2 regions of the Nocardioides sp. Z38_18 genome follow, and region 2 is predicted to be linked to the other one. Evidence: predicted binding sites of a transcription regulator. Region 2 holds the regulator's gene; the other holds the start of a gene.
What was found. The regulator LexA, encoded in region 2, represses DNA repair genes until DNA is damaged. The targets are predictions, from matches to a motif close to TCGAACANNTGTTCGA.
Positions count from the first base shown of each region.

Region 1: AC4BGC_RS17360 (HNH endonuclease signature motif containing protein) is a predicted target of LexA. The motif match lies at 3,231-3,246, and genes of this name have one in related genera.

Region 1 covers NZ_JBZAJE010000002.1:1,300,084-1,304,982, forward strand. Annotated here, with positions in the region: gene AC4BGC_RS17340 (ABC transporter ATP-binding protein) at 1-944, opposite strand, end outside; gene AC4BGC_RS17345 (ABC transporter permease) at 941-1,702, opposite strand; gene modA (molybdate ABC transporter substrate-binding protein) at 1,774-2,529, opposite strand; gene AC4BGC_RS17355 (TOBE domain-containing protein) at 2,537-2,944, opposite strand; gene AC4BGC_RS17360 (HNH endonuclease signature motif containing protein) at 3,261-4,538, shown strand; gene AC4BGC_RS17365 (hemerythrin domain-containing protein) at 4,569-4,899, shown strand, end outside.
Region 2 covers NZ_JBZAJE010000001.1:773,033-777,931, reverse strand. Annotated here, with positions in the region: gene AC4BGC_RS03740 (hypothetical protein) at 1-157, shown strand, start outside; gene AC4BGC_RS03735 (lysoplasmalogenase) at 199-888, shown strand; gene AC4BGC_RS03730 (LysM peptidoglycan-binding domain-containing protein) at 1,281-1,841, opposite strand; gene lexA (transcriptional repressor LexA) at 2,135-2,941, shown strand; gene AC4BGC_RS03720 (hypothetical protein) at 2,986-4,899, shown strand, end outside.

The DNA.
Region 1 (4,899 bases), on a different contig from region 2:
CGGACCCGGTCCGCGAGCAGCTCGAGGTCCGAGACGGTCCCCTGCCAGACGTTGCGGGTGCTGGTGTGCTCGGGCCGCTGGGTGTGCACCGTGACCGCGCTCGGGCGCAGCGAGACCAGCACACGTCCCCCCGGGGCGTCGGTCGAGACGGCGAAGCGGCCACCCTCGTCGAGCCGCACGGTGCCGTCGTCCGGGTCGAGGACGCCCGTCCACAGGTTCAGGCCGACCAGCCGGGCGACGTACGACGAGGCCGGGCGGCGGGCCACCTCGGCCGGGGGCCCCTGCTGGAGGACGCCGCCGCCCTCGACGACGAGCAGCCGGTCGGCCAGCACCATCGCCTCGAGGGGGTCGTGGGTGACCAGCACCACCGGGCCGGCGAACTCGGCCAGGTGCGCCCGCAGGAACGCCCGCACCTCGATCCGGGCCCCCGCGTCCAGGGCGGACATCGGCTCGTCGAGCAGCAGCACCTCGGGGTCCCGGGCCAGGGCGCGGGCCAGCGCGACCCGCTGGGCCTGGCCACCCGAGAGCTGGTGCGGCCGGCGCGAGGCCAGGGCGCCGAGCTCGAGCCGGTCGAGCCAGTCGGTGGCCTGCTCCCTGGCGGCGGCGCGGGCGACCCCGCGCGACCTGGCCGCGAACGCCACGTTGTCGCGCACGTCGAGGTGGGGGAAGAGCCGGTGGTCCTGGAAGACCATCCCCGTGGCTCGCTGCTCGACCGGCAGGAACCGCCCGGGCCGCTGCCAGGCCGAGCCGGCCACCGTGACCGACCCGCTGCTGAGCTCCTCGAGCCCGGCGATGGCCCGGAGCAGGGTCGACTTGCCGGCGCCGTTGGGCCCCAGGACGGCGAGCACCTCCCCCGGTCCCACGGAGAAGTCCACCGCGAGCTCGAAGGAGCCCCGGCGTACGGCACCGTCGAAGTGCAGCCCCTGGGCCGTGGGCTCGCTCACCCGGCACCGCCCGCGCCGAACCAGCGGCCCCGCAGCGCGAACAGCACCGCCACGGAGACCGCCAGCAGGACCAGGGACAGCGCGAGGGCCGCGTCCGGGTCGGTCTCCATCGCCAGGTAGACCTTGAGCGGCATCGTCTGGGTCACCCCGGGCAGGTTCCCGGCGAAGGTGACCGTGGCCCCGAACTCCCCCAGCGCACGGGCCCAGCAGAGCACCGCACCCGCGACCAGCGCCGGCCGGATCAGCGGCAGGGTGACCCGCCAGAACACGGTGAGCCGCCCGGCTCCGAGGGTGGCCGCGGCCTCGTCGTACCCCTGGTCCGCCGTCCGCAGCGCCCCCTCGACCGCGACCACGAGGAACGGCATCGCCACGAAGGTCTCGGCGATCACCACAGCGGCGGTGGTGAACGGGATCGTGATGCCGAACCACTGGTCGAGGTGCTGGCCCACGATCCCGTTTCGGCCCAGGACGAGCAGCAGGGCGACCCCGCCCACGACCGGCGGCAGCACCAGCGGCAGGGTGACCAGCGCCCGGAGCAGGCGGACGCCCGGCACCGTGGACCGGGCCAGGACCCAGGCCAGCGGCACGCCCAGCACCAGCGAGATCGCGGTCGCGAGCGTCGCCGAGAGCAGCGAGAGCCACAGGGCGTCGACCACCTCGGGCGTGACCAGGATCCTGCCGAGACCGCTCCACGGAGCGCGCAGCAGCAACCCGAGCAGGGGTACGACGAGCAGCAGCGCGCCGGCCAGGGCGGGCACGGCCAGTGGCCACGGAGGACGCCGGGCGCCGGTCCTCGGGGCCGGGCCCAGGGCGGCGCCCAGGGACGCGCTCAGAGCGGGCCCTGGAATCCGGCGACGCGGAGTGCCTCCGCGCCGCGGGCGGAGCGCACCAGGTCGACGAACTCCGCTGCCCGGCTCGCGTGCCGGGAGCGGCTGAGCACCGCGATCGGGTAGGTGGTGGCGGCGTTCACCGCCGCCGGGATCTCCACGCCCTCGACCTTGTCGCGGGCGGTGAGCACGTCGCTGACGTAGACGACCCCGGCGTCGACCTCGCCGAGGGAGACCTTGGTGAGCACCGACTTCACGTCCACCTCCTCGGTGACCGCTCGCACCTTCAACCCGGCCTTGGCGAAGACCTCGGCCGCCACCTTGCCGCAGGGGACCTGCGCCTGACAGAGCGCGACCTTCACGCCCGGACGGGCGAGGTCGGCGAGCCGGGTGACCTTGCCCGGGTTCGCAGGCGCGACCGCGACCTCCATCGTGTTGGTGGCGAAGTCCTCCGGGTCCTCGGCCTCGCCGGAACGCACCAACGTGTCCATCTCGGCCGGGCTGGCGGAGGCGAACACGTCCGCGGGCGCGCCGTTGGTGACCTGGCGGGCCAGCCCGGAGCTCGGCCCGAAGCTGAACTCGACCTCGGTGCCGGGGTGGTCCTCCTCGAACTGCTCGGCCAGCTCGGTGAACGGCTCGCTCAGCGAGGCCGCCGCGAAGACCCTGACGGTGACCTCGCTCCCCTCCGACCCGGACCCGCAGCCGGCGAGCGAGGTGGACGCCAGGCACGCAGCGAGCGCCAGCAGGGCGGGCCTCATCGGGGGCTCACCGTTGCTCCGGCAGTTCGATGCCGACGTTGGTGGACTTCACGGTGGCGATCGCCAGCACACCCGGCTCAAGCTGCAGCTCGTCGGCCGCCTCCCGGCTGAGCAGAGAGACCACCCGGTGCGGCCCCGCCTGGATCTCCACCTGGGCCATCACGCCGTCCCGCACCACCCTGGTCACCAGCCCGACGAACCGGTTGCGCGCCGAGGCCGAGACGACCGGCCCCGGGCCGGGTCGCTCCCCGCTCTCCGCGAGCTCCTGGGCCAGCGTCGCCAGCTCGGCCCCGTCCACCACCTGCCGCGACCCCTCCGTCGTCGTACGCAGTCGCCCGGAGTCGGCCCACCGCCGCACGGTGTCGTCACTGACCCCGAGCAGGTCGGCCGCCTGCCTGATCCGGTACGTCGCCATCCGGGCAGAGTAGCCGCAGATGCGGCCCTGTGTCGCTGTTGCTGGCGCAAGTGCGGAGTTGCGGGCCCGCGGAGCGGATTGGCAAGGGGTGGGGTCTGCGGGCCGGCACCGGCCGCGCAATTGCTGGCAAAGTGCAGTGTTCTCGCGAGATCGAGTGTCATTTCCCAGCAATTGCGCGACAGCGGTCGCCCCCCCGAAGGGGAGTACGGACGACACGGACGAGCACACACGAGCCCGAGCTGGGACGGGAAGAAGTTCTCCACAGATTGCCGATCACCCATTGTTATCGAACATGTGTGCGAGCGAAAATGGACCCATGACCACGGCACTCCTCGACCTTCACCCCGACGCGGGGCACCCCGCGCTCGGGGGTCTGGCTGTGATCGAGGCAGCGCTGGACGAGATGGCGGGGGCTCCTGTGTCGCTGGCGTCCGGGGAGTACGCCGCGGCCGTGCGCCGACTCGAGCGGATCGGCCGGCGCATCGACGCGGTGAAGCTCAGGCTGGTCGCCGCCGCCGACAGGGCGGGGAGCGCTGCCGACGCCGGCTTCACCGGGACCGCCGCCTGGGTGGCGACGACGACCACCACCTCGCGGGCCAGCGCCGCGAAGGAGGTCGGTCTCGCTCGTGAGCTGAGCTCTGGGGACCACGACACCACCGCGGACGCGCTCGACGCCGGACTGGTCTCCCCCGATCACGCCGCGGTGATCCTGCACGCCGACCGGCAGCTCCCCGACGGGGTCAGCGACGCCCAGCGCCGCACGGTCGAGGCCGCGCTCGTGGAGAAGGCCGCCCGGTTCACCCCCGAGCAGCTGCGCCGGGAGGCCCGCCGCGCCATCGAGGCGATCGAGCCCGACCAAGCCGTCGTGGACGCCCACGAGGACCGGCAGCTGCGGAGCGAGGAGGAGATCGCGCGCTCGAGGTCCCGGCTCAGCTTCCACGACAACGGGGACGGCACCACCAGCGGGCACTTCACCGTGCCCACCACCGCGGTCGCGCACCTGCGCAAGATCATCGACGCGATGACCGCACCCCGCCGGATGCCTGCCAGGAGCCAGGCCACGCAGGACCGGACTGCTCCGCGGCCCTACGACTGGGACCTGCGCCGTGGCCTGGCGTTCGCCGAGCTGCTGGAGCACCTGCCCACCGACCACCTCCACGACAAGACCGCCGCCACCGTGGTGGTCACGATCGGCCACGGGGTGCTGCAGGACGCGTTGCGAGCGGCCCACCTCGACACCGGCCAGGCGCTCTCCGCTGGAGAGGCGCGGCGGCTGGCCTGCTCGGCCGGGATCATCCCGGCCGTCCTCGGCACCGGGTCGGTCGCCCTCGATCTCGGCCGGGAGAGCCGGCTGTTCTCCCAGGCCCAGCGAGTCGCCAAGGGACTCGAGCACGACACCTGCGCGGCCGAGGGGTGCCAGCGCCCCTACGCCTGGTGCGAGCTGCACCACCGAAGACCCTGGCACCTCGGCGGGAGGACAGACCTGGCGGACGCCGTGCCGCTGTGCCACTGGCACCACCAGCGCGTCCACGACCCCGGCTACCGGCACCGGTACCGACCCGACGGCTCCATCAACTTCGACCGGCGCACCTGAGAGGCCGCCTGGATGCCTAGAGTTGTCGCCATGGCCAACGAGACCCCCAACCAGACCCCCGTCGAGATCCCGCGCCCCGAGTCCGGAGACGTCGTCGAGCTGATCCTGGACGACCACCGCCTCTTCGAGGCCCTCCTGCGGGAGCTGCGCAACGAGCAGAACGACCGGGACGCGCTGCGTCGCCAGATCTCCGAGCTGTTGGTGGCGCACGGGGAGGCCGAGGAGAGCAAGGTCTACCCGCAGCTCGAGCGCAAGGACGCGATCGACGAGGAGGAGGCCGAGCACGGCGCCAAGGAGCACCAGGAGGGCTACGAGACCCTGCTGCCGCTGCTGGAGGCGACCGAGCTCTACGACGAGGACT
Region 2 (4,899 bases):
CACGGTCGCGCACCGGGTGGTGGTGACCTGGAGCGCGGAGTACTCCCTCAACGGCGGTCCCCTGCGGCCCGTCAACGGCACCGTGACCACCTCCGGTCCCGCCACTGCACTGCGGGTCGCGGAGGCGAGTCCGGCGCTGAGCGGGCGTGGGCACTGATCAGGTTCGTGCGAGGCCTGCCCGTGCACTAGGTTCCCCCGGTGCGAACGCCGAGAACCTCCACCAGACTCAAGCTCGCCTACGCCGGCTTGGCAGCCACCGACACCTGGCTCTCGGGCCGCCCGGACAGGTGGGCGCACCGCGCCCGTCTGGTGACCAAGCCACTACTGATGCCCGTGCTCGCGGGATCGCTGGCCACCGATCCCCGCGCCCGCACATCCCCCCTGCGCACGACGACGCTCGTCGCCCAGGCGGCCGGCTGGGGCGGCGACGTCGCCCTGCTGCGACCGGGTACGCGCGCGTTCCTGGCCGGTGCCGGGTCCTTCGGTGTGGGACACGTGGCCTACCTGACCGGTTTCCTGCGTCATGGTGGAGCCGGGACGCTCACCGCGGGCCCAGGGGCCCGGGCTGTCGTCGGGACGTGGGCGGTTACTGGACCTGCGATCGCGGTGCTCGCGGGACGCCGGCAGCGCGAGCTGGGCGGCCCGGTGCTCGGGTACTCGACCCTGCTGTCCGCAATGGCGGCCGCGGCGACGATGCTCGATGACGGCCTCTCGCCGACGGCTCGCCGGATGACCGCTGCCGGTGCGGGGCTGTTCCTGCTCTCCGACACACTGCTCGGGCTGAGGGAGTTTGCACTCACTGATCCGCCGGAGGCGTTGGAGACGGCTGTGATGGCGACATACACGGCGGGGCAATTCCTGCTCAGTGAGGGTGCTGCGCGGGCCTGAGCGTGCTGCTCGCCTGGAGTGGTCTCGACTGACCGCTCAATTGGTTCGCTGCTCGACCAGCTTGTGGTGACTGAGGCTTGCCTGTCGCCAGAGTGGTCTCGACTGGCCGCTCACTTCGTTCGCTGCTCGACCACCTTGTGGTGACTGAGGCTTGCCTGTCGCCTGAGTGGTCTCGACTGACCGCTCACTTCGTTCGCTGCTCGACCACCTTGTGGGCGGCTGAGCCTTGCCCGTCGCGTGAGTGGGTCTCGACTGGCCGCTCGCTTCGCTCGCTGCTCGACCACCTTGGGTGGGATGGGGGGCGGGGTGGGTCGAGCGTGTCGGCCCACCCCGCGGGTCCCCCGTGCCGGCGACCCGGGTCGAAGAGGTCGTCGGCACGTCTGGTGCCAAGGTCAGCCGCGCGGGACCGCGAGCTTCTGGCCCTCGGCGATCTGACCACCGGGGAGCGAGTTGAGCTCCTTGATCCGGTGCACCATCGTGCGGATCTCGCCGGGCTGGGCGAGGTCCGCTGCGATGTCGTAGAGAGTGTCGCCGGGGGCGACCTCGATCACCCGGACCGGCTCGGGGGTGCCTCCGGAGAGGCCCGCGGCGGCCCAGCCGCCGAAGGCGGTCATCAGGGCGAGCGCGAGGCCGAGGAAGGTGAGCACGGCGACCACGCGGCCGCGGCGGGTCAGCCGCACCCGTCGGGGGGTGGCCGGACCAGGCTGCGCAACCGGGGCGACCCGGCGCGAGGAGCGGACCCGGCGTGCCGCCGGTGCCGAACGGACCGGACGGGCCGGAACTGCCTCGAGGGCGCGCTGCCCGTAGTCGAGATCGAAGACCCGGTCGAAGTCGACCTCGACGCGGCGGTCGCGCTGCGTCGGGACCGCGGCGCGGACCAGGGCGTCGAAACGCGCGTCGACCTCGTTGGCGGAGGTGGCGTCCTGCGGGCGGTGAATGCTGAGAGTGCTCATCGGTCAACCTTTCGGGGAAGTGCCCGGCCCAGGTGGCCGAGCGGTCGGTTGGCGACCCCTGCTGTGTGTTGATCGATTTCTATCGGCAGCCACTGACAAGTTCGTTTTCCGTGGACCTGCCGGGCTGATCGAGCGTATGTTCGATCGAACACGTGTACGACGTTAGGGCACGTGTTCGAACGAAGCAAGCACCCAGTCGAACAAATGTTCGGCTGATACGACCGACAAGTAGCGCGACACGCCCTTCGAACATGTGTTTGAAGTGACGCATGTTGCTGGACTAGGTTCTCCCCATGGCGACTCGCGATCAGGACCCCCAGAAGCCCACCCGGCTCCCCCGGGCGAAGAAGACCGCCCCGAAGACCACCGCGGCCACGCTCGAGGCGGGAGCCGGCGCCAAGGTCACCGAGCTTCCGGACGCGGCTCCGGACAGCACCGGCCTGACCCCGCGGCAGCAGCGCATCCTCAACGTGCTCCGCGAGTCGATCGAGAAGCGCGGCTACCCGCCGAGCATCCGCGAGATCGGCGAGCTCGTCGGGCTCACCAGCTCCTCCAGCGTGGCCCACCAGCTGCGCGTCCTGGAGGGCAAGGGCTTCATCAAGCGCGATCCCAACCGCCCGCGCGCCCTCGAGGTGTTCATCCCCGAGCTGATGGCCGCGCGGCGTGCGATCGCCTCGGCGGACGAGGCGGGCTACGACCAGACGGGCCTGGGCGACGCCGTACCCACACCCACGATGGTGCCGCTGGTCGGCCGGATCGCCGCTGGTGGACCGATCCTCGCCGAGGAGAAGGTCGAGGAGATCTTCCCGCTGCCCAAGAGCCTCGTCGGCGACGGCACCCTGTTCCTGCTCGAGGTCTCCGGCGACTCGATGATCGACGCCGCCATCTGTCACGGCGACTACGTGGTGATCCGCCAGCAGCCCGACGCCGAGAACGGCGAGATCGTGGCCGCCATGCTCGACGGCGAGGCCACGGTGAAGACCTTCCAGCGCCGCGACGGCAAGGTCTGGCTGCTGCCGCACAACGATGCCTACGACCCGATCGACGGCACCTACGCCACCATCCTGGGGAAGGTGACCACCGTCCTGCGCCGGATGTGAGACAACTGGCCGGAATACTATTATTTCGGACATATACTGCATGAATGTCCGTACGGTCCTGGCGCGCGTGCGTCATCGCAGTGCTCGCGCTGCTGCTGGTCGCCGTACCCGCACTCCTCGCACAGGACGGGCGTTCGGGCGAGCCGTCCGCCGGCCCGCAAGCCGTCCCGCTCGCCCCGGGAGCCGGCGAAGACCCCTCGACGCCCGCGGGCGATCCCGGCAGTGCGCGTCCCACCCCGGCTGTCCAGGAACAGGCCGTGGGCAGCGCGTCCAAGCCCGACGCGTCGCTCGCGGACAACCGGACCCAGCCTGCCGCCGACCCTGAGCCCCGTGTCCTGCCCGAGCGGATGCAGGGCCGCCCCGCCGTGCGCGCGCTCGGTGGCCGGCTCCCCGCCGTCGCTGCCGGCAACGGACTCTCCCCGGCAGGCTTCGAGGAGCTGCTGGTCGAGGATGACACCGTCTGGCTGACCCCGGAGGGACGTGTCTACTTCGAGGAGGAGGCCCCCGCCGAGGTCACCACCACCTCGGGTGACGCCGCCCCGACCGTGGCCGCGGCGTACGCCGTGAGCGAGACCTTCACCCTGCACAGCCGGCCGGACGCCACCCGCAAGATCTTCCTCGACTTCGACGGGGCCACCGTCACGGGCACCGGCTGGAACACCTCCAAGGGCGGCTCGATCCCCGACGGCGTACACACCGGCTTCGACACCGACGGTTCACCGAGCACGTTCAGTGCCTCCGAGCACGGGTTCATCCAGGAGGTCTGGCGCCAGGTCGCGGAGAGCTATGCCCCGTTCGACGTGGACGTCACCACGCAGGATCTCGGCGTCGCCGCGATCACCAGGAGCTCGGCGAGCGACACCACCTACGGCACCCACGTCGTGGTGACCAGCTCCGAGGCTCCCCGGGCGTCGGTGTGCGGCGGCTGCCTCGGAGTGGCCTACCTCCGCACGTTCGACCTGATCAGGGCCACCCCCGACTACCAGCCGGCCTGGGTCTTCGCCTACAACAAGGGCTTCGACCCGATGACGGTGGCGCAGGCGGCCACCCACGAGACCGGGCACAACCTGGGACTCGAGCACGACGGCACCACGTCCACCGACTACTACGCCGGCACCCGCGCGTGGGGCCCGGTGATGGGCTCCTCGATGAACCGGGCAGTGAGCCAGTTCAGCATCGGGGAGTACGCCAGGGCCAACAACACCCAGAACGACTTCGCCGTGATGCAGTCCAACGGACTCCCGCTGCGCACCGATGACCACGGCGGGACCGTCCAGACCGCCACCGTGCTCACCGCCAGCACGTCGTACGACGTCTCCGGGGTGATCGGCACCCGCACCGACACCGATGTCTTCGCGATCACCCGCTCGTGCGTGAGCGAGCTGCGGGCCTCCGTCACCGGCATCGGCGCCCAGACCGCGCTCGACCTCAAGCTGGACCTCCTCGACGCCGACGGCCGGGTGCTGGTCAGCAACTCCCCCGTCTCCGGCTACACCGGCACCACCGTCCCGGTCTCCACCGGGATGAACGCCTCCCTCGTGCGGGAGCTGGGTCTCGGCACCTACTACCTGCGCGTCGACGGTGTCGGCAACGGCGATCCGCTCACGGGCGGCTGGTCGGACTACGGCAGCCTCGGGCAGTACCGCCTCACCGCGACCGGATGTCCCACCACCCCCACCGACCCGCTCTCGCCGTCGCCGACTCCCACTCCCAGTCCGGGGCCGTCCCCTGCCCCGGGAGCGACCCCGTCGCCCAGCGCCCCGGCGGTGCCGGCGCCCAAGCCGACCCCCGCCCCGGCACCCAAGCCCACTGCGCCGAAGCCCCCCGCCCCCAAGGCCCCGGCTCCCAAGGCCCCGGCCCCCAAGGCCCCGGCTCCCACGGTCAAGAAGCCCACCGCACCGCGCATCGGCGTAGCGGCCGCCGGCGCCCGCCGCGGACCCAAGACCGCGCTGGTCCGC